DNA from 3 places in the Pseudomonas macauensis genome. Region 1 is predicted to be linked to each of the others. Evidence: riboswitches for the same ligand, from Rfam matches in the RefSeq annotation. Region 1 holds a riboswitch; each other region holds the start of a gene.
What was found. Region 1 has a riboswitch for cobalamin ahead of cobW (cobalamin biosynthesis protein CobW). Riboswitches for the same ligand answer to the same signal wherever they lie in the genome.

Region 1 (7,749 bases):
ACGCGCCCTCGCCGCCCTGCTGACAAAGCACCAGGTGCCGCTGATCGAGGACGACGTCTACGCCGAACTGTACTTCGCCGCCCAGGCGCCCAAGCCGGTGAAGGCCTTCGACAGCGAAGGCCTGTTCATGCATTGCAGCTCGTTTTCCAAGAGCCTGGCGCCGGGTTACAGGGTCGGCTGGGTGGCCGGCGGGCGCTACGCCGAGCAGATCGAACGGCTCAAGCTGATGACCAGCCTGTCAGCTTCGGTGCCGGCCCAGGCCGCCATCGCCGACTACCTCCAGCACGGCGGCTATGACCGTCACCTGCGCAAGCTGCGCCACGCCCTGGAAAGCCAGCAGCACGCAATGCTCGCCGCCGTGGCCCGGCACTTCCCCGCCGCCACCCGGGTCACCCGCCCCAGCGGCGGCTATTTCCTGTGGCTGGAGCTGCCCGAGCAGATCGACGCGCTCAAGCTGTTCCAGCTCGCCCTCGCCCAGGGCATCAGCCTCGCGCCGGGGCCGATCTTCTCGGCCACCAGACGCTTCGGCCACTGCCTGCGGCTGAACTACGGCCACCCGTGGACAGCCCGTAGCGAGCAGGCGATGGAAACCCTCGGACGGATCATTCACTCGCTGCAAGGCTGATCGTTGCAGGACTGCTCCGCACATTCGGAAAGAATCTGTACCTGTGCGGCGGTTTGTCGCAGGAATACCCTGTCAGGCAGGAACCCGGACGAGGGAAACGGTCATGGATGCGGAAACTCTGACGATACTGTTGACGGTGTGCGCCGCCCTTGGCGTGCATTGGGGCGTGCGCTGGTACCTGCGGCGGGGAATGGCGTCGCGCGGCGACCACTGGCGGGCCTGAAAGCGCTGGGCTTGCCCGACCGTCGTTGCTATACAGTCAGTGCCCACTGACAGTCCACGGACGGCCCGATGAACCTCTGGCAGCGCGATCTCAGCCAATCCCCCTACGCCGAAGCGGTGCGCGCCGAACAGTTCGACGTGCTGCGGCGCAACTCGCCCTTCTCCATCATCGCTGCCTACCTGGTCGCCGGCCTCACCACCTGGGTGCTCAAGGGCGCTCTGCCGCTGGAGTCGCTGCTGGCCTGGTTCGCTGCACAAACCCTGCTCGGCGGCGCCCGCCTGTGGCTGCTGCGGCGCTACGACCAGTTGCGCGACAGCGGCACCGAACCCCGGCGCCGCTGGCTGATCCAGGTGATGATCACCACCGGGCTGTCCGGCCTGCTCTGGGGCCTGCCCGCCGCCTACTGGATGACCGTGCTGCCGCCGTCGATGCAGATGTATGTGGTGGTCGTCCTGCTGGGCCTGGGCACCGGCGTGATGAACGCCTACAGCATCGTCCTGCCGCTGTTCTACCTGTTCATCCTGCCGGCCTTCGCCCTGCCCTTCGCCAGCCTGCTGGTGCTGCTGCCCGACGCCCTGAGCAAGACCCTTGGCGCGGCGGCGTTGCTCTACGCCTTCACCATCATCGCCTTCGCCTACCGCTTCCACGCGACCCTGGTGGACTCGCTGCTGCTGCGCTTCGAGAACATCGAACTGCTGCAGAAACTGAGCATCGAAAAAGAGGCCGCCGAACGTAGCGATCAGGCCAAGACCCGCTTCCTCGCCAGCGCCAGCCACGACCTGCGCCAGCCGACCTACGCCCTGGGCCTGTACCTGGGCGCGCTGAAGAAACAGCCACTGAACGAGGCCAGCGAGCACCTCGTCGACCACATCTCCCGTGCCCTCGCCGCGCAGGGCTCGCTGTTCGACGCGCTGCTGAACATCTCGCGCCTGGATGCCGGCATCGTCCAGCCCAGCCTGCAGACGTTCTCCCTCGCCGAACTGCTCGAACGCATCCAGCAGGAATGCAGCGTGCAGGCCGCCGACAAGGGCCTGAGCCTGCGCGTGCGGCCGGGCGCGCCGTTCGTACAGTCGGACCCTGCGCTGTTCGAACGCATCCTGCGCAACCTGGTGGAAAATGCCATCCGTTACACCGACCGCGGCGGCGTGCTGATCGGCTGGCGTAGCCGTGGCCGCCTGGTGCGTGTGGAGGTCTGGGACAGCGGGCCGGGGATTCCCGAGCGCGAGCGACAGAAGGTGTTCTGGGAATTCCACCAGCTCAACAACCCCGAGCGCGACCGCAGCAAGGGCCTCGGTCTGGGCCTGGCGATCGTCCAGCGCACCGCTCGCCTGCTCGATCACCCGCTGGCGCTGCATTCGCGCGAAGGCCACGGCAGCGTCTTCATGATCAGCCTGCCCCGCGCCACCGCCGTGCAGCCGCGCAAAGAGGAAATCCCACCGCCACGCACGGTGGTCGGCACGGACAAGCTGATCTACGTGATCGAGGACGACGCGGAAAACCGCGAAGGCCTGCGTCTGCTGTTCCAGAGCTGGGACTACCGCCACGTCATCGTCGCCGACGTCGCCGACCTGCTGGACGACCCGGCGGCGCGGGAGAAACCGGACCTGATCATCAGCGACTATCGCCTGCGCGACCACCAGACCGGCATCGACGCCATCACCCGTCTGCATGCCCACTATGACGACGACTGGATCGCCGCCGTGCTGGTCACCGGCGACACCGACCCGCACCTGCTCGCCCAGGCCGCCGCCCACGGCTGGCCGTTGCTGCACAAGCCGCTGGCGGCAGAACAGTTGAAGGCGATGATTGACGAACAGCTCAGCGAGCTGGAGCCGCTGGACGATTGAACCTGATGGCCTCTGAGGGAGAGAGCTTGCTCGCGAACAGCGTTACCCGGCGATACCAACGCTGGGCAGGTTCGCGAGCAAGCTCGCTCCTACAAAGAGCCGCCTCGATACAGATGCGCATGCCCTGCGCTGTACAGCGACGAATCGGCAAAGCCCTCTGCCCCCAGCACCTTGCCGACCAGAATCAGCGCCGTGCGACGGAAGCCCTTGGCGGCAGCCTTGGGCAGGATGTCGCCCAGAGTACCGGTGACCTGGTCCTGATCCGGCCAACTGGCGCGATGGATCACCGCGATCGGGCAATCCGCGCCGTAGTGCGGCAGCAGTTCGGCCACGATGGATTCCAGCTGGCCGACGCCCAGGTGAATCGCCAGGGTTGCGCGATGTTGCGCCAGCTCGGCGAGGGATTCGCCTTCGGGCATGCGCGTCTTGCTGGCATAGCGGGTAAGGATCAGCGTCTGGGAAATGTCCGGCAGAGTCAGCTCGCAGCCGAGAATCGCCGCACAGGCGGAGGTGGCGGTGACGCCGGGGATGATCTCGTAGGGAACATCCAGCTCGCGCAGCTGGCGAATCTGCTCGCCGATGGCGCCGTACAGCGACGGGTCGCCGGAGTGCACGCGCGCCACATCCTTGCCCTCGGCGTGGGCCTGCGCCAGTAGCGCGACGATCTCCTCCAGATTCAGCTCGGCGGTGTTCACCACGCGCTCGGCGTTGTGCCCTTCCAGTACCGCCGGCGGCACCAGGGAGCCTGCGTAGAGGATCACCGGGCAGGCGCGGATCAAGCGCTGGCCCTTGACCGTGATGAGTTCCGGATCGCCCGGACCGGCGCCGATGAAGTAGACCGTCATGGTTGCTCCTGGGGCTCAACGGGGACAAAGGCCAGCGCACAGGTGGCCTGCTCGCTGCGGCGCTTGCCCACCAGCAAGCGTGCCGAGGCACCGCCCTGGGCTTCGGCCTGCAGCAGTGCCGCGGCCTCGGCCACGCTGGCGCTGCCTGTCGCCGCGCGCACCACGTCGGAGGGCTCGCCCAGGTGTTTCTCGCAAGCGGCCAGTTGTTGCGGCGTGAACAGCGCCAGCGGCAGGTCGAGCGCGGCGGCCAGGGCGGCCAGTCCTTCCTCGTCGGCCTTCAGCGTGGCGCTGGCCAGCGCGGTGAGGTTCGACTCGTCGAGCCCGGCCTCGGCCAGCGTCTCCCGCAGCAAGGCACGCAGTTCATCGAGCGGGCAGCCCCGGCGGCAACCGAGGCCAGCAACCAGCGTCATCGTCACTCTCCTCCAAATGAAAAACCCCGCAGTCGGCTGGGCCGGCTGCGGGGTCGAGCATAGCGCGTGGATCAGGCCGACGGCGCGAAGCGGCGGAACAGCCAGGCCGCAACGAGGCCGAGCGCCACCCAGAACACCGCGTTGGTGACCAGCGAGGCAATGATGAACTCATGGGCGAGGCTTTCCGGCGCGAGGCTGGAATGCACGTCCGGCTGGGGCGCGCCGATCACATGTGGTACCACCAACAGCGCGGCACCGACGATCTTCAGTGCCCAGTTGCGGCCGAACACCAACAGTGCGAGGCCGGCGGCGGTGGACGCGGCGGTGCCGATCCACCAGGTCTGGCGCAGGGTCAGCTCAGCGGCGGCGGTGCCCGGAACCTCCGGCGGCAGCCCCAACGACGGCGCCAGGGTGAACACGGCGAAACCGCCCAGGCCCCAGAGCAGGCCTTCGGAGGTCTTGCCCGGTTCGCGCAGGGTGAACAGGCCGGCCAGCATCAGGGCGAAGCCCACGGCGACCACCAGGTTGCCGCCGGTGGTGGAGAGGATGCGCTGCCAGCCGTCTTCCGGCTCCCAGGCTTCCGCGTCGTGATGGTGGCCAGCGGCGGCACCGTCGGCGTGCTCATGACTGTGTTCGGCCATCGCTACCGGCTCGGATTTCTCATAGGTCTCCGCCTTGAGGATCAGCGGGGATACCCACAGCAACTGGACGACAGTCAGCACCAGCGCCGCGATCAGACCGGCGAAACCGGCGGTCTGGGCGATACGTTTGATCATTGCAGTTCTCCGGACTCTCGGGCCGCGTATGGCAGGCAAAGCATGTCCGTGACCGCATCGAACGAGCAGTCAGGGACGCTTCAACTCAGCCGCGTCTACACGCAGCCCACACAGATCAGTGGCAGGGGAAGCCCGCGCTATGACGGGTATCGTGGGCAGCGTTGTGCACCGCTTCCAGATGCGAGAAACCGGCGAAATACACCAGCAGCGCACCGAGCAGGCTGGCGCCGACGGCCAGGGCGATGCGCTTGGAAAGGGGGATGGAAGTGCTCGACGCCTGTTGCGTCAGGATACTGCTGGACATGAACGTTCCCTCTAGAAATCAAAGTAGAGAACGCAGAGGTTGAACGCATTCGAACGCGCCAAAAGGTCGCGCCACGGCCTGCGCCCGCCCACCGCGGGTTTGCCAAAAAACGAAGCATTCCAGGCCGGTCTCCGGGCTTGCGACGTTGGCTCGTGGCCAAGCGGGTCAGTCTTCCCATGCGTGCGCACAGTGACTACTGATGACCCTACGATCGCCTACCGTTGCGGGGGCAGCGCCGGACTGGTCCTTGTGGACGCACCGGCTTCCCGTTTCACCTCGCGCGCGACGGCGCGAGACACCTGAAACCGCGCTAGCTGACCACGAAGCCCCGCGAGCGTCAACCGCGCGGCAACCGATCCCCGGCGATTGACCGCCCCGTCATCGCTGCGTAGCCTTCTGCCCTTCGAGGTTCTCCGGCGCTGGCCGGAGCTAAGAGGGAACGTGGAAATCTTCGGATGCGCCACGGCTGCCCCCGCAACTGTGAACAGCCTGTCTCTTCACGCGCCACTGCCGATTCGGGCGGGAAGGCGAAGGGACGACAGAGGGCTGTGAGCCAGGAGACCTGCCTCGTGACTGGTTTTCGATCTGCTGCGCGTCGGCCATGCTGCGTTGGAGGATCGCCGTGGACTGCTCATTGACTACAGTCAACTCCGCGTCCCCGGCGATCCTCCGCCTTGCCTGGCTCTAGCTCGCGAGATCCAGAACCGGTTCGTTATCAACAGACAACCGGGCGGGGTGATCCGGTGGCGACCTTCGTTGCGCGGCGAACCCGCGCTCGCGCCCTTCATCCGCCTTCCAACTTCCGCTTGCGAGGCGCGCATGAAAACCCTGGCCAAACTCCCCGTCACCATCGTCACCGGCTTCCTCGGTGCCGGTAAGACCACCCTTCTCCGCCACATGCTCGACAATGCCGAAGGCCGCCGCATCGCGGTGATCGTCAACGAATTCGGCGAGCTGGGCATCGACGGTGAAATCCTCAAGCAGTGCTCCATCGGTTGCAGCGAAGAAGAAGCGGTCGGCCGCGTCTTCGAACTGGCCAACGGCTGCCTGTGCTGCACCGTGCAGGAAGAATTCTTCCCGGTGATGCGCGAGCTGGTGGCGCGCCGCGGCGACCTCGACCAGATCCTCATCGAGACCTCGGGCCTCGCCCTGCCCAAGCCGCTGGTGCAAGCCTTCCAGTGGCCGGAAATCCGCAACGCCTGCACCGTGGATGCGGTGATCACCGTGGTCGACAGCCCGGCAGTGGCCGCTGGCACCTTCGCCGCCCATCCCGAGCAGGTCGACGAGCAGCGCAAGCAGGACCCGAACCTGGACCACGAATCGCCGCTGCACGAACTCTTCGAAGACCAGTTGGCCAGCGCCGACCTGGTGGTGCTGAACAAGGCCGACCTGCTGGACGCCGACGCCCTGGCCCGCGTGCGCGCCGAAGTCGCCGAGGAACTGCCGCCGGCAGTGAAGATCGTCGAAGCCAATTCCGGCCAACTGCCGCTCTCCGTGCTGCTGGGTCTGAATGCCGAGGCCGAGCTGCACATCGACAGCCGCCCGACGCATCACGACCACGAGGGCCATGAAGATCATGACCATGACGAGTTCGACTCCTTCCACGTCGACCTCCCGGAAGTAGAAGAGCGCGCCCTGCTGGATGCACTGAACGCGCTGGTCGAACGCCACGCCGTGCTGCGCATCAAGGGCTTCGTCGCCATCCCCGGCAAACCCATGCGCCTGCTGGTGCAAGGTGTCGGCAAGCGCTTCGACAAGCACTTCGACCGCGCCTGGCGCAGCGATGAAAACCGCGCCACGCGCCTGGTAGTGATCGGCCAGGAACTGGACCAGGCCACCATCGCCAACGAGCTGCGTACCGCCCTCTCCTGATCTTGTAGGAGCGAGCTTGCTCGCGAACAGCGTTACCCGGCGATACCAAAGCCGGGCTGGTTCGCGAGCAAGCTCGCTCCTACAGATAGCCACCACAGAGCGAGTTCCATGCACCTGCTGCGCACCCAACCCGGCGGCTTCGTCCCCGACGACGGCATCGCCGACCTGGCCCAGACGCCCGCCGACCTGGTGATCCTCTGCAGCGGCGACTCGCACCTGGCGCTGCTCGCCGAGGCCGCCCGCGAACTGCCGGAGGATTACCCGAGCCTGCGCCTGGCCAACCCCATGCAGTTGCAGAACCACGCCTCGGTGGACCTCTACGTCGACGAGGTGCTGCAGCACGCCAAGGTGATCCTGATTTCCGTGCACGGTGGAGTCGGTTACTGGCGCTACGGCATGGAGCAGTTGGTGGCGCTGGCCGAGCGCGGCGTCACGCTGATCGCGGTACCCGGCGACGACAAACCCGACCCCGAGCTCAGCGCCCTGTGCAGCGTCCCGCCGCAGGATGCCGAACGCCTCTGGCAGTACCTGCGCCAGGGCGGCATGGATAACGCCCGGCAGTTCTTCGCCTGCCTCGCCAACCGTCACCTGCAACGCGATTACGCCTGGAGCGAGCCACAAACCCTGCCGCGCGTGGCGGTCTATCACCCGCAGATTGGCAGCAGCGACCTCGCCCACTGGCAGGTCGACTGGCACCCCGAGTCCCCGGTGGCCGCCTTGTTGTTCTATCGCACGCACCTGCAAGCGGCGAACACCGGTTTTATCGACACCTTCTGCGAACGCCTGCAGGCCCAGGGCATCAACCCACTGCCCATCGCCGTGGCCAGCCTCAAGGAAGCCGCGTGCC
Region 2 (7,749 bases), 120 kb from region 1:
CTGGTCAGGTCGCCAATCAAGGGCCCGGCGATCAGCTCGACCATGGTCGCCAGTGCCGAGCCCTTGTGCCCACCGAAGGTCAGCATGGCGCCCTCGAGCACGGCGCCAGGGTCGGTGCTGGGGTTGCCGTCGGCATCGATGCCCCAGCCCAGCGGAATCGCCTTGCCCTCGCGCTCGTGCAGCTGGATTTCCCCACGCGCCACGACCGTGGTGGCGAAATCGAAGACGTAGGGGTTCTGCCCGGCCCGCGGCCAGCCGAACGCGATGGGATTGGTGCCGAACAACGGCCGCGTTCCACCCGCCGGTGCCACGTAGGCCTGGGCCGGCGTGACCGCAAGCGCCACCAGGCCGTGGGCGGTGATCCGCTCGATCTCCACCCAGAGCGCCGAGAAGTGCACGCAATGATTGATCGCCAATGCGGCGATGCCCTGGCTGCGCGTCTTCTCCACCAGCTTCGGCAAGCCAAGATCGAAAGCGCACTGCGAGAAGCCGCCCTTGGCATCGACGCGCACCAGCGCCGGCGCGGGCTCCGACAGCTCCGGCACGGCATCGAGCGACACCTTGCCGGCGCGCGCCGTATGGATGCAACCCAGCAACCGCCAGACGCCATGGGACGTACAGCCATCGCGCTCACCGGCCAGCACGGTGTCGGTCACTGCCTGCACGTGGGGTTCGCTGAAACCGTGGTGGCGCAGGATCGCCACCGACAGCTCGCGCAATTCTTCCAGGCTCAATCGGGTCACGCCGTCCTCCTCAATCCTTACCCGTCGTCTGCGTCCGATGCGGCAATCCGCCGCCGGACCGTTCCGGCCTACAGTGGCCGCTCCGGCCTCCCACCGCTTGCGCACAATCGGCTAGCCCGACGACGATTTCGGCACAGCCCGCGACTGCGATCCGACCATCCGGTCAGCCGATGGATTGGCCCCACGTTGCTTGGGCCAATCCCAAGCATCAGGTAAACTCCCGCATCTTTTGCCTTCTCATAACGATCAGCCTGATGCCCACGACGTTCCACGAGATTCCCCGCGAGCGCCCCGCCACGCCCCTGCTCGACCGCGCCAGCACGCCGGTCGAACTGCGCCGGCTGGGCGAAGCGGAGCTGCTGACCCTCGCTGACGAACTGCGCCAGTACCTGCTGTACAGCGTTGGCCAGACCGGCGGCCATTTCGGCGCCGGGCTCGGCGTGATCGAGCTGACGGTCGCCCTGCACTACGTCTTCGACACCCCGGACGACCGCCTGGTGTGGGACGTCGGCCACCAGGCCTACCCGCACAAGATCCTCACCGGCCGCCGCGAGCGCATGGGCAGCCTGCGCCAGAAGGACGGCCTGGCCGCCTTCCCGCGCCGCTCGGAGAGCGAGTACGACACCTTCGGCGTCGGCCACTCCAGCACCTCCATCAGCGCCGCACTGGGCATGGCCATCGCCGCGCGCATGCAGGGCTCGGGCCGCAAGTCGGTGGCGGTGATCGGCGACGGCGCGCTGACCGCCGGCATGGCCTTCGAGGCGCTGAACCACGCGTCGGACGTGAAGGCCAACATGCTGGTGATCCTCAACGACAACGACATGTCGATCTCCAAGAATGTCGGCGGCCTGTCCAACTACCTGGCCAAGATCATCTCCAGCCGCACCTATTCGAGCATGCGCGAGGGCAGCAAGAAGATCCTCTCGCGCCTGCCGGGCGCCTGGGAGATCGCGCGCAAGGTCGAGGAACATGCCAAGGGCATGCTGGTCCCCGGCACCCTGTTCGAGGAGCTGGGCTGGAACTACGTCGGCCCCATCGACGGCCACGACCTGCCGACCCTGATCGCCACCCTGCGCAACATGCGCGACCTGGACGGCCCGCAGTTCCTCCACGTGGTGACCAAGAAGGGCAAGGGCTTCGGCCCGGCCGAGATCGACCCCATCGGCTACCACGCCATTACCAAGCTGGAGCCGATCAAGGCCCCGGCGGAGCCGAAGAAGCCATCCGGTCCCAAGTACTCCAGCGTGTTCGGCCAGTGGCTGTGCGACATGGCCGCCCAGGACCCGCGCCTGGTCGGCATCACCCCGGCGATGAAGGAAGGCTCGGACCTGGTGGCCTTCGCGGATAAATTCCCGGACCGCTACTTCGACGTCGCCATCGCCGAGCAGCACGCCGTGACCCTGGCGGCCGGCATGGCCTGCGACGGCGCCAAGCCCGTGGTGGCGATCTACTCCACCTTCCTGCAGCGCGGCTACGACCAGCTGATCCACGACGTCGCGGTGCAGAACCTCGACGTGCTGTTCGCCATCGACCGCGCCGGTCTTGTGGGCGAAGACGGCCCGACCCATGCCGGCAGCTTCGACCTTTCCTACCTGCGCTGCATCCCCGGCATGCTGGTGATGACCCCCAGCGACGAGAACGAACTGCGCAAGCTGCTCACCACCGGCCATCACTTCGAAGGCCCGGCGGCGGTGCGCTACCCGCGCGGCACCGGCCCCAACGCCCTCATCGAGGCGGCGCTGGAACCGGTCGAGATCGGCAAGGGCGTGGTGCGCCGCGAAGGCAAGGCCGGCAAGGTCGCCTTCCTGGTGTTCGGCGTGCAACTGGCCGAGGCGCTGAAAGTCGCCGAGCAGTTCGACGCCACCGTCGCCGACATGCGCTTCGTCAAGCCGCTGGACGAGGAACTGGTACGCCAGCTGGCCGCCAGCCACGACCTGCTGGTGACCCTCGAGGAAAACGCCGTGATGGGTGGCGCCGGTGCCGCCGTCAGCGAATTCCTCGCCCGCGAGAACATCCTGCAGCCGATCCTGCACCTGGGCCTGCCGGACTACTACGTCGAGCACGCCAAGCCCGCACAGATGCTCGCCGAGTGCGGTCTTGACGCTGCCGGCATCGAACGCTCGGTGAGCGCTCGCCTGGAGGCGCTCGGCAACCGCTGAGCGCATGCCTCTCCCGGAGTATTGCCAGTGACGGGCGCACCCACTAAGGTGCGCCCGTTTTCGTTCGAGGTAACGGGAAGCAGGTGAAAGACCTGCGCTGCCCCCGCAACGGTAACCGACCGCAGGCCCCGGCCTGCAGCGCTGCGAACCGCCACTGTGCATCCGCATGGGAAGGCCGCAGACGTGAGTGTCGGCAGCCCGGAGACCGCCCTCGTACGCCCCGACAGGTGTTGCGGAGGGCCGCACCGTCAAGTGCGGCCCGCCGCCCTTGCCACGCCCTCCTCGAAAGTCATCCGACCGCTTTTGAGGACGATCCATGAAACTGACCCGACTCGCCCTGGCCACCGGCCTGCTGCCCGGCCTGGCCTTCGCCGAAACCACCGTTCCGACCGGCGACGTCTACGCCATGCCCGCCCTGGTGATCACCTCGGGCCGCCACGTCCAGCCGCGCGCCCAGGCCACCGCCGCCAACAGCGTATTCACCCGCAAGGACATCGAACGCCTGCAGGTACGCAGCGTGCCCGAACTGCTCAAGCGCGTGCCCGGTGTGCAGATGGGCAGCTCCGGCGGGGTGGTCTCCTACTCCGTTCGCGGCACCAGCACCGCGCAGACGCTGGTCCTGGTCGACGGCCAGCGCGTTGCCTCGGCCAGCACCGGCATCGCCCGCCTGGACTACCTGAGCATCGACAACATCGAACGCGTGGAAGTGACCCGCGGTCCGCGCTCGTCGCTGTACGGCGCCGACGCCATCGGCGGGGTGATCCAGATCTTCACTCGCCGTGGCGAGGCCGGGCTGCACCCGGAAGTGCGCCTGGCGGCCGGCAGCCACGGCACCTTCGAACGCAGCGTGAATCTCTCCGGCGGCGACGAGCGCACCACCTTCAACCTGGGCGGCAGCCTAGACGAGAGCGATGGCTGGGACCGCACCAGCGACAACGTCGGCGCCGACAGCGACGACGACGCCCAGCGCAACAAGGCCGTGCACCTGAACCTCGACCACCGCTTCAACGAGGACTGGAAGGCCGGCCTGAACCTCAACGACCAGCGCGGCAAGAACGAATACGACGACGCCTACAACTTCGAGCCGGGCCTGCCGCGCGACGAATTCCGCGTCAGCAGCTACAGCGGCTACCTCGAAGGACAGCTCACTGACATCTGGAACAGCCGCCTGGAACTGGGCCGCAGCTTCGACCGCAACAAGGCCGTGGGCGCCGCCGACAGCTGGAACAACGGCACCCTGGAAACCACCCGCCACTCGGCCGGCTGGATCAACCGCCTGCAACTGGACGCCGCCAACCAGCTCGCCCTGGGTGCCGACTGGTACGAAGACCGGGTCGAAGGCAGCACCGAGTTCGCCCAGGACCAGCGCGAGAACCACGCCTTCTTCGCCCAGCACAGCTTCAAGGGCGAACATTTCGGCACCGAACTGGGCCTGCGCCACGACGACAACCAGGTCTACGGCACCCAGAACAGCTGGAACGCCGCCTTCAGCCTGCCGGTGGGCGACAACCAGAGCTGGATCGCCAGCTACGGCGAAGGCTTCCGCGCGCCGACCTTCAGCGACCTCTACTACCCCGGCGCCGGTAACCCCAACCTCAAGCCCGAGACCTCGAAGACCTACGAGCTGCAATGGCGCGGCGATTTTTCCGGCACCCATCTGGAGGCCTCGCTGTACCGCACCGACGTCGACGACCTGATCGCCTGGGACAGCACCAGCAACCAGCCAGAGAACATCGCCAAGGCGCGCATCAATGGCTTCGAGGCCAGCGTCGCCCGCGAGGTGCTGGGCTGGCAGGCGAACCTCGGCCTGAGCCTGATAGACCCACGCGACCGCGACACCGGCCACACCCTGCCCACGCGCGCGCGCCGCACCCTGAGCCTGGACCTCGACCGCCAGTTCGGCGCCTACGGCGTCGGCGGCTCCTGGCGCGCGGTCAGCCAGCGTTATGACGACGCCGCCAATACCCGCGAACTCGCCGGCTACGGCGTGCTCGACCTGCGCACCAGCTGGCTGGCCAGCGATGAGATTCGCTTCGACCTGAAGCTGGATAACGCCCTGGACCGCAACTACGCCCTGGGCGACTACCTGCGCCCGACCAGCCCGATGGACTTCATGGGCGAAGCCCGCCCCTACCGCGAACCGGGCCGCACCGCGCTGCTGGCGGTGACCTGGACGCCGGAGTTGTAAGGGCCTGCCCCGACCGTAGGGCGTACAACCGTTCGCGGTTGTACGCCGTCGGCGCCAAAGCCCGGGCAAGGAGCAGTTCGTAGGGCGAATAACGCCTCTGGCGTTATCCGCCGTTGTGGGATTTGGGTGTTTCTGCGCCAAAGCACTGAATATCCCTGTTCACCCGTCTGAGGGCCTAGCCCAACACCCCCGCCATCCGCCCCAACTCCGCGCAATCACGCGCATGCCAGTCGGTCAGCTCCGGCCAGGGATTTTCCGGCAGATGATCCGGCAGGTTCACCAGCGCACTGCACGCACCAGCCGCGCGGGCGCAGTCGAGATCGAAGCGATAGTCGCCGACCATCAGCATCCGCTGCGGCGCCACATCCCAACGCGACGCCAAACGCAGCAAGCCGTCCGGGCTGGGCTTCGGATCAGCCTCGCCACGGCCGAGAACATCCTCGGCGGCGAAGCAATCGCCAATGCCGATGGCCTCCAGAGTGATCAGCGCCAGCTCATGGGCATTGCGGGTCAGGATACCCAGGCGATAGCCCGCGCCATGCAGCGCCCGTACCAGCGCCACCGCACCGGGCGCTGCGGTGGAGGCCACCGCCAGCTCGCGCTCGTGCTCCAGCAGCCAGGCATGCTTGGCCGCCGCCTCGTCCTCTGGCAGTGCCGCGAGATGGGAGAGGATGTCGTGCTCCTGGGGAATGCCCAGGGTCCGCTTGATCGCCGGGAAGTCGTGCACCGCCAGGGTCAGGGTACCGTCCATGTCGAACACCCAGTGGCGTATCTCGTCGAGTCTCACGACCAATCCTCGCGGTGGCGGATCAGGCCTTCCTGGGTCGCCGAAGCGACCAATTGGCCGTCACGGTTGAACACGCTGCCGCGAACGAAGCCACGGCCATTGCCGGCCCAGGGACTGTCGATGGCGTAGAGCAGCCACTCGTCCGCGCGCAGGTCGCGGTGGAACCACACGGAATGGTCGATGGTGGCGACCTGCATGTCCTTCTGCCACACCGAGCGGCCATGGGGCAGCAGCGAGGTGGTGAGGAAACCGAAGTCCGAGGCGTAGGCGAGGATGTACTTGTGCAGCGCCGGCACGTCCGGCAGCTTGCCGTCGGCACGCAGCCAGAGGTACTTGATCGGCTCGCCGACCACCGGGTCATAAGGGTCGTTCTGAGTGACCGGGCGGATTTCGATGGGCTTGGGGTACAGCAGCTTGTCGCGGATGCGCTCGGGGAACTGCTGGGCGCTGCGCTGCTTGAGCTCGAGGTCGGTCGGCAGGTTCTCCGGGCCGACCACGTCGGGCATGGTGATCTGGTGTTCGAAGCCCCCTTCGTCAGTCTGGAACGAGGTGCTCAGGGCAAAGATCGGCTGGCCCTTCTGGATCGCGGTGACGCGGCGGGTGCTGAAGGTGCCGCCGTCGCGCACGCGGTCGACCTGGTAGACGACCGGCTTGCTGGCATCGCCCGGACGCAGGAAGTAACCGTGCATCGAGTGTACGTGGCGCTCGGGATCGACGGTCTGGCTGGCCGCCGACAGCGCCTGGCCGAGCACCTGCCCGCCGTAGAGCTGGCGGAACCCGAGGTCCTGGCTCATGCCGCGGAACAGGTTCTCTTCGATCTGTTCCAGGCTCAGCAGAGCCACCAGGTTGTCCAGGATCTGGGTCATGCGCGTTGTTTCCTCAATTGCGGTCTTGCTGAAGTGGGAGGCGGCGTGGCGCGCTGTAGGCGGGAAGGCTGGTGAGGCGTTCATCCCAGACCGCGCGGCCGATAGTGAAATGATAGAGGCTGACCGGGCAGTCCGGACCACCACCGAGCAATTCGTCCAGCGCCGGATCGAAATAGCAGCCGATGCCGGTGCCCGACAGGCCCGCCGCCTCGGCTTCCAGGTAGAGCAGCTGGCCGACCTGCCCGGCCTCCCAGTACAGGCGCGGATAGGTCCAGGCGCCCTCGGCCAGCGCGGCGTCGAGATCAACGAGCATGGCGAAGGCGACGCAGCCGTCGCCAGCGATGTCCTGCCCGCAGGACAGGAAGGCCGACAGCCCGCGCGCATCGCCGGACAGCAGGCGGTACAGCGGCGCACCGCTCTCCGTCACCGGCTGCCACAGGTAATCCTCACGCAACCCGCCTGGCTCGCGACCACTGCGGCCCAGCCAGTACAGCCCTGGTTCCAGGCCCTGGACGCGGTGGACGAAGATCAGCAGGTCGATGCGCGCCGGCTCGCCCGTGCAGGCGAACGGTACGGGCGAGCGCTCCGGCAGCAGGCGGCGCAGCCAGGCATACAGCAGCTCGGCGTGAATGCCGCTACGCCCATCCATGGACTGCGCGCTGCGCCGGCGATGCAGGATCGGGCGTAGCGGCAGGCCGGGATTATCCACAGCCGGATCGGCGTTCGCGGCGCGCCATTCACGCGCCGGCAACATCGGCGCGCGACACAGGTGGTGCACGCGCTCCAGCTCCGGCCAGTGCCGATAGTCCCGCGACAGGCGATTCGGCACGCCGGCCAGCGGCAGTGCGGCGAGCCCCTTGAGCAGGGTCTCCGGCAATGGGAACTCGGCCGCCTGCGCCGGACCGATCCACAGCAGCGCGTCGGCGCATTCGCGTTCGCTGAAGCCTTCGCGGTCCAGGCCGATCAGCGCATCCAGCCGCGACTCGGCCGCGCCTCGCAGCAGGCG
Region 3 (7,749 bases), 890 kb from region 1:
CCGCTCGCCGACATCCACGAACGGCAAGGCTTGGGTGTAGTCGCTCGGACCGAACAGGGTGAGGCTGCTCTCGGCCGACCGGAACTGTTCGTTCGTCTGGGGATTTCGACGCCGGCGGTGCCGGATCACGACGGTCCCATCGCCGGGCTGTCGCTGGGCGGGCGCTTCCGCGCCTGGCTGCTGCTGGCCGACAGCGTGCGCCCCGAGGCGGCGCTCGCGGTGACGGACTTGCGTGAGCTCGGAATAGGGCGCCAGTTGCTGCTTACCGGCGATCGCCAGAGCGTGGCCGATGCGCTGGCCCGTGAGGTCGGCATCGACAGCGTGGTTGCCCAGGCCCTGCCGGAAGACAAGCTGGCACGGGTCAACGAGGAAATCCGCAAGGGTTTCCGGCCGCTGGTCGTGGGCGACGGCATCAACGACTCGCTGGCACTCAAGGCCGGCGTGGTCGGGGTGGCGATGGGCGCCGGTGGCGCGGATATCGCCCTGGCTTCGGCGGATATCGTGCTGATCGGCAGCGATCTTCGTCGTCTGGGCACCTGCGTGCGCCTGAGCCGTCAGTGCCGCAGCACCCTGCAGGTCAACGTGCTGATCGGTCTGGGCTGGACCCTGGCCATCGTCGCGGCCGCCGCTTTTGGTCTGCTGGGCGCTGCCGGGGCAATGATCGCGGCGATCCTGCACAACCTCAGCACCCTCCTGGTATTGGGCAATGCCGGCCGCCTGCTGCGTTTCGACGAGGCCCTCGGACAGCCGGGCGCTCGTCTTGTCGACGTGCCGGCGTGAGCCGCAGGTGGGCGAGATCGGCTATCATGTGTGCCGTTCCAGCCTCTTATAGAACCTTCGACCCATGACTTCCTCTCAGCAGCCGCCCCGCGACGACAGCGCGGAAAACGCTCAAGAATCCACCACTCTGTCCCTGACCGAACTCGCCAAGGCCGCCCTGGCGGCGCAGAAGCAGGCGAATTCGGCCTATCAGCACCGCAAGCCGCACGACAAGGCGGAATACCGTCCGCCGCATCCGCGCGGCTCCCGTCGCTCGATGGGCAAGCGCTGAGACGACCTTCCCGCGGTGAGCCCTCCAGACAATCTCACGGGTTTGGTGGGGCCGCTGGCTGAACTGCGTCGCTGAGTTCGGGTCGAACTCCCACCGCCACTTGCTGGCGGTCGTTCGAATCACCAGCCCGCTTTCGCGAAACCGTCAGGGAACGACGGGCGCGCCACTGTCGGCGCATCGCGTAGCAAGGAGATGCCATGAAATACCTGATCCCCGTACTGTCCCTGCTGGCCCTCGGTGGCTGCATCACCATGACCGGCAACTACGAAGTCAGCGCCCACGACGAGTCGGGCAAGGCCCTGAGCAACGGCAAGTTCCTTGCCCATGGCAGCGGCATCTACACCGTGCGCAATTCCCTCTGCTCGGTGTACCCCAAGGCCATCGTTACCATCCGCGATGTGGAGACGGATCAGGAGCTGGAGGGCGAGAGCCCGTACCACTGCCACAAGTAGCGGCAGGCCAGCCAAGGGGGCACTTTGGCGTCCCCGCTGGAGCGCTCCTTAGCGAGCAAGTTCGTTCCTACAGATAATCCGTGCCTTATGTGCAATGGACGGCCCGCGGGCGGCCCCTGCTGGTATCGATCAGCTCAGGCCACGGGTCAGTTGTCGGCTTGGGCTGGCTGCCCGATCTTTTGCGCCTGCCCCTGCTGCAACGTCCACTCCACTACCTGCGCGGCGAGCTGGTCGCTGGCCTTGCCGAAGGCGCTGACCACTTCCGCGACCTGTTTGCCGTCCACCGCCTGGCGGACCTCGAAGCTGCGCGAGGCGACGATGCGCTGGCCGAGGGTGCGCACCAGACGCGCTTCGTAGCGGATGTGCACGACCGGTTTGCCGCCCTGGTATTCGCTCTGGAAGGCGCGCAGTTCGCCGGTGAGGTCGAGGTCGGCCTGCAGGCTGGCGTCGTCGCTGCTCAGGGCGTGGATACTGCCGTTGGCGGTGAAGGCGTCGAGCAGCCGGTCGCGCAGCAGGCCGGGTGCGCGGTTGCTCCAGCGCGCGCCCTGGTAACTGCTGATCTGGTTGCCCTGCGGGATCACGGCGATGCGGTTGTTATCCAGCGCGAGGCTTGCGCTGGGGGCGCTGACCCGCAGCGACCAGTGCACCGCCGCGTTGCTGCGCACGGGTTGCTGGGCCGCCGGCAGCAGATAGAAGTCCGGGGTTTCCGCTTCCGGGAGGATCGAGCAGGCGCTGAGCATTCCGAGCAGGGCGGCGACGCCAAGCAGTCGGGGAAGGGCGGTCATGGCTGGAACTCCTTGTTGCGTTCGCGGCCGAGCAGGTAGCCGGCGGGGTTCTCCTGCAGGCGACGGGTGACGCCGCGCAGGTCCTCGAGGGTGGCGCGCAGCTCGCGCACCGCCGGGCCGATTTCGCCCAGTCCGCTCATGCCGCCGTTCACCGCGTCGTAGTTGTTGTTGAGGAGTTGCTCGACCCGCTCGCTGCTGGCGCGCAGGGCGGCCAGGGTCTTCTGGGTGTCGTCGAGGATGGCCGGGCCGCGGCTGCCGAGGGTCTGGTTGGCGCGTTCGAGCAGTGCGCTGGCGTTGGCCAGGGTGATGCGCGCCTGCTCGCTGGCGGCGGCCATTTCCTTGATGGTCTGGCGGATATCGGCGCGCTGATCGGCGATCACGCTGGTGGCCTGGTCCATATGCTCGAGGGTGCGGCTGATGTGGTCGACGTTCTCCTGGGAGAACAGCCGGCTGGCGTTGGCGAGCAGGGTGTTGACGTTGGTGGCGATGTCTTCGCCATTGGCCAGGAGCTTGGCCAGCGGCGAGGGGATGGTTTTGATCACCGGGATGCTGCCGTCCTGGCTGACCAGCGGCGGGCTGTCCTGGGCGGCGCTGGAGAGCTGGATGATGGCCTGGCCGGTGACGCCGGTAAGCGCCAGCTTGGCACGGGTGTCTTCGCGGATCGGCGTGCTTTCGTAGACGCGGATGCGCGCGCGGACCTTGCGCGGATCGTTCGGATCCAGACGCAGGGACACCACGTCGCCCACGCGGATGCCGCTGTACTGCACGGTGCCGCCTTCTGAGAGGCCGGTCACCGCTTCGTTGAAGATCACGTCGTAGAACTTGAACTTCTGGTCGTTGCTCGACTGCGCCAGCCACAGCGCGAACAGCAGCGCGCCGATCGAGACGATCAGGGTGAACAGGCCGATCAGCACGTGATGGGCACGGGTTTCCATTCAGCTTTCCTCCCGCAGGTGTTCGGTGGCCTGCAGCGCGGCACGGCCGCGTGGGCCGTGGAAGTAGTCCTGTACCCAGGCGTCGTTGGTCTCGGCCACCTGATCCAGCGGCCCCACTACCAGCACGCGCTTTTGCGAGAGCACGGCGACGCGGTCGCAGATGGTGTAGAGGGTGTCCAGGTCGTGGGTGACCAGGAACACGGTGAGGCCGAAGGCGTCGCGCAGGGTCAGGATGAGTTGGTCGAAGGCCGCGGCGCCGATGGGGTCGAGACCAGCGGTGGGCTCGTCGAGGAACAGGATGTCCGGGTCCAGCGCCAGGGCGCGGGCCAGGGCGGCGCGCTTGACCATGCCGCCGGAGAGTTCGGCGGGGTACTTGGCGCCGGCATCCGGCGGCAGGCCGGCGAGGGAAATCTTCACCTTGGCCATGAATTCGGCATCGTTGCGGGACAGCCCGGCGTGCTCGATCAGCGGCAGGCAGATGTTCTCGCTGACGGTCAGCGAGGAAAACAGCGCGCCGTTCTGGAACAGCACGCCGAAGCGCCGCTCCAGCTTCGATCGCTGTGACGGTGGCAGCGCCGGCAGGTTCTGGCCGAATACGTGGACGCTGCCTTCGCTGGGCTGGCGCAGGCCGATGATGCTGCGCAGCAGCACGGACTTGCCGGTGCCGGAGCCGCCGACCACGCCGAGGATCTCGCCCTTCATCACGTCGAGGTCCAGGTGCTCGTGCACGGCGTGGCTGTCGAAGCGGTTGGCCAGATCGCGGACCATGATGATCGGTTCGCTCACCAGCCCATCTCCATGAAGAACAGCGCGAACACCGCATCCAGCAAGATCACCACGAAGATCGACTGGACCACGGCGGAGGTGGTGTGCTCGCCCACCGACTGCGCGCTGCCGCTGACGCGGAAGCCTTCCAGGCAGCCGATCACGGCAATGATGAAGGCAAACACCGGGGCTTTGACGATGCCCACCAGGAAATGCTGCACGGCGATGTCGTTCTGCAGCATGTAGAGGAACATGCGTGGCGAGATGTCCAGGCTCAGGGCGCAGACCACGCCGCCGCCGAAGATGCCGGACATCATCGCCAGGAAGGTCAGCATCGGCAGGACCAGCAGCAGGGCGAGCACCCGGGGCAGCACCAGCAGCTCCACCGGGTCCATGCCCAGGGCCTGGATGGCGTCGATCTCCTGGTTGGCCTTCATCGAACCGATCTGCGCGGTGAAGGCGCTGGCCGTGCGGCCGGCCAGGAGGATGGCGGTGAGCAGCACGCCGAATTCGCGGAGGAAGGCGAAGCCGACCAGGTCGACGGTGTAGATCGCCGCGCCGAATTTCTTCAGCACCGTGGCGCCGAGGAAGGCCACCACCGCGCCGACCATGAAGGTGAGCAGGGCAACGATGGGTACAGCGTCCAGGCCCGTCTGCTCCATGTGCGCGGTGAGCGAGGTGAGGCGCCAGCGGCGCGGGCGCAGCAGGGTTCGCGCCAGGGTCTGCAGGGGCAGGCCGATGAAGCCCAGCCCGCCGATCACATGACCGCGGAAGGTCAGGGTGGCGATGCCGATGCGTTCGAGTACGTCGACGACGGCGTTGCCGGGCGGTGGCTTGCGTTCGTCCAGGCGGCACTGGGTGATGGCGCTGCCCACGGTGCGCAGCAGGGCCTGGCGCTCGGCGGGCAGGTTGCGGGTGATCTGTTCGAGCTGGTCCATGCGCGTGCCGCCGATGAGCTCGGCGAGCAGCGCCGCGCCGGCGGTATCGAGCGCGCCCAGGTCGCTGAAATCCAGCGCGGCGGGCTGGCCGCCGTGGCGCACGCCGGCGACCTGGGATTCCAGGGCGCTGAAATGCGCCAGAGTCCAGTCGCCGCTGACGTGCATCAGTGGGGGGCTGGAGTGGGGATCGAGCTGGAGTTGGCCGGGCCGTGCGGTCGTCGTCATGCATCGCATTCTAGCGAAGTTCTGCCATGCCTCCACTTGACTTGTGTTTATCGATTGAGCCGCTCTGGCGCGGGCGTCGGCACTGGCCGCGACAGCTTGTTCAATTGACGCCCCAGGCCGCGAGCCTCTAAGCTGCGCGCCTGCTTCAGGTGCCCCCGGCGCAAGTCGGGGGTGAAACAGGGAAGCCGGTGAATTCAGACCCCAGGGTCCGACCAGTCCGGCGCTGCCCCCGCAACGGTAAGCGAGCATCGAGCCGCATTTCGCCACTGTGCCCTTGGCATGGGAAGGCGCGGTTTCAGGAGCCAGTCACGACTCCACTCGCAAGCCCGGAGACCGGCCTGCTGCAAGCCATGGCATCGCGGGAGGCGCTGCCGATCGCTCCGGCCTGCTGCCGGGGCGTTCCCGTCCTCCGCCTGCCTTTTCGGGTCAGAGCCGCGCGGGTGAGAGCGGCGGAGTGAGTTCACGTGAAACATTTTCTCTATTGGCCGACAGCCCTGGCGCTGAGCGGCTTCTCCTGTTTGGGCCAGGCGGCCGACGAAGCGCCGCTGGCGCTCGACGATCAACTGGTGACCGCCACGCGCACCGAGCAACGCGCCGGGCAGAGCCTCGCCTCGGTCAGCGTGCTGGACCGCGTGGACATCGAACGCGCCCAGGCGCAGTCGGTGCCGGATCTGCTGCGGCGCCTGCCGGGGATTTCCCTGAGCAGCAACGGCGGGCCCGGCAAGGCCACCAACCTCTATCTGCGCGGCAGCGAATCCGACCATGTGCTGGTGCTGATCGATGGCATCAAGGCCGGTTCGGTGTCCTCTGGCGGTGCATCGCTCCAGGACCTGCCGGTGGAACTGGTCGAACGCATCGAGGTGGTGCGCGGGCCGCGCTCCAGCCTGTATGGCTCCGAAGCCATCGGCGGGGTGATCCAGATATTCACCCGCCAGGCCGTGGACCAGGGTTTCAAGCCTTGGGCCTACGCCGGCGCGGGCAGCCAGAGCACCTATGAAGGCAGTGCCGGGGTCTCGGCCGGCAACGGGCGCGGCTGGTTCGCCCTGGGCGTGTCCAGCCTGGATACCGCCGGCATCGACGCCAAGGCCAACGGCGCCAGCGGCCATGAGCCGGACAGTGACGGTTACCGCAACCTCTCAGGTTCGCTGCGTGCGGGCTACCGTTTCGACAGCGGCCTGGAACTGGACGGCAGCCTGCTGCAGACCGACTCGCACAACGACTTCGACACGGTGAACAGCCGTCGCACCCAGGGCTTCGATGCCTACAACGATGGTGTGCAGCGGGTCATCGGCGGCCGCGCGCGCTTCGCCCCGCTGGAGCCCTGGCAGGTGAGCCTGTCCGCTGGGCGCAGCGAGGACAAGTCCGATGCCTACCAGGACGGCGCCTTCTACTCGCGCTTCGACAGCCGCCGTGATACCGCGTCCTGGCAGAACGACCTGGAACTCGCGCCCGGCCATACCCTGACCCTGGGCTACGACTGGCAGCAGGACGAGCTGAGCAGCTCCACCGACTATGCGGTGACCTCCCGCGATAATCGCGGCACCTTCGCCCAGTACCTGGGCCGCTTGGGGCGTCATGACTGGCAGCTGAGCCTGCGCCATGACGACAACCAGCAGTTCGGAAGCCGCAACACCGGCAACCTCGCCTGGGGCTACGCGCTGACCGACGCCGTGCGGGCCTTCGCCAGCTACGGCACGGCCTTCAAGGCGCCGACCTTCAACGAACTCTATTACCCCGGCTACGGCAACCCCGACCTGGACGCGGAAACCTCGCGCAGCGTGGAGCTCGGCGTGGACGGCCGCCACGAGTGGGGGCACTGGGCGGCGAACCTGTACCGCACGGTGGTCGACGACCTGATCGCCTACGACTCGGCATTGCGGGCACCGGACAATATCGACCAGGCGCGCATCCGCGGCATCGAACTGCAACTGGGCAGCCAGTGGTGGGACTGGGTGTGGAACGCCAACGCCAGCCTGCTCGACCCGGAAAGCCGCGCCAGCGGCAGCCGTGGCAACGACCTGCCGCGCCGCGCCCGGCAACTGTTCAACCTGGACCTCGACCGGCGCTTCGACGCGCTGAGCCTGGGCGCCAGCCTGCACGCCGAGGGTCGCCGCTATGACGACTTGGGCAACCGCAATCGCCTGGGCGGCTTCGCCACCCTGGACCTGCGCGGCGAATACGCGTTGAGCCCGGAGTGGCGCCTGCAGGCGCGCCTGAGCAATCTGTTCGACGCCGACTACCAGACCACCCTGGGCTATGAGCAGCCCGGCCGCGCCGTACTCTTCGGCGTGCGCTACCAGGCCCTTTGAGAGGAGAGAGACCGATGAGCGAATCCCCGGAAAAGGACGAACGCCACCGTTCGCGCATGCAGCGCAAGAAGACCGTGGTCGACGAGAAGATCGCCCAGGCCCAGGGTGAGCGCGGTGTGTTCCTGGTTCACAGCGGCAACGGCAAGGGCAAGAGCAGTTCGGCCTTCGGCATGGTCGCCCGCGCGCTGGGCCATGGCATGAAGGTGGGCGTGGTGCAGTTCATCAAGGGCGCGGCCACCACCGGCGAAGAGGCCTTCTTCCGGCGCTTCCCCGAGGAGGTCAGCTACCA

Region 2: linked by a shared signal. The riboswitch ahead of SD196_RS03890 (TonB-dependent receptor domain-containing protein) and the one ahead of cobW (cobalamin biosynthesis protein CobW) in region 1 are both predicted to bind cobalamin.
Region 3: linked by a shared signal. The riboswitch ahead of btuB (TonB-dependent vitamin B12 receptor) and the one ahead of cobW (cobalamin biosynthesis protein CobW) in region 1 are both predicted to bind cobalamin.

The regions. Positions count from the first base shown of each region.
Region 1 is NZ_CP138377.1:696,186-703,934, reverse strand. Features, by position in the region: gene mapR (GntR family transcriptional regulator MpaR) at 1-625, shown strand, start outside; gene SD196_RS03305 (hybrid sensor histidine kinase/response regulator) at 917-2,695, shown strand; gene cobM (precorrin-4 C(11)-methyltransferase) at 2,785-3,540, opposite strand; gene SD196_RS03295 (cobalamin biosynthesis protein) at 3,537-3,950, opposite strand; gene SD196_RS03290 (CbtA family protein) at 4,022-4,726, opposite strand; gene SD196_RS03285 (CbtB domain-containing protein) at 4,842-5,030, opposite strand; cobalamin riboswitch at 5,135-5,348, opposite strand; cobalamin riboswitch at 5,420-5,615, shown strand; gene cobW (cobalamin biosynthesis protein CobW) at 5,850-6,902, shown strand; gene cobN (cobaltochelatase subunit CobN) at 7,011-7,749, shown strand, end outside.
Region 2 is NZ_CP138377.1:814,307-822,055, reverse strand. Features, by position in the region: gene SD196_RS03900 (Ldh family oxidoreductase) at 1-743, opposite strand, end outside; gene dxs (1-deoxy-D-xylulose-5-phosphate synthase) at 998-2,902, shown strand; cobalamin riboswitch at 2,931-3,131, shown strand; gene SD196_RS03890 (TonB-dependent receptor domain-containing protein) at 3,219-5,090, shown strand; gene SD196_RS03885 (HAD family hydrolase) at 5,266-5,877, opposite strand; gene tesB (acyl-CoA thioesterase II) at 5,874-6,743, opposite strand; gene SD196_RS03875 (nitroreductase family protein) at 6,757-7,749, opposite strand, start outside.
Region 3 is NZ_CP138377.1:1,589,248-1,596,996, forward strand. Features, by position in the region: gene SD196_RS07550 (heavy metal translocating P-type ATPase) at 1-780, shown strand, start outside; gene SD196_RS07555 (hypothetical protein) at 845-1,051, shown strand; gene SD196_RS07560 (hypothetical protein) at 1,249-1,503, shown strand; gene SD196_RS07565 (ABC-type transport auxiliary lipoprotein family protein) at 1,650-2,288, opposite strand; gene SD196_RS07570 (MlaD family protein) at 2,285-3,223, opposite strand; gene SD196_RS07575 (ABC transporter ATP-binding protein) at 3,224-3,991, opposite strand; gene SD196_RS07580 (ABC transporter permease) at 4,006-5,151, opposite strand; cobalamin riboswitch at 5,282-5,508, shown strand; gene btuB (TonB-dependent vitamin B12 receptor) at 5,646-7,460, shown strand; gene cobO (cob(I)yrinic acid a,c-diamide adenosyltransferase) at 7,475-7,749, shown strand, end outside.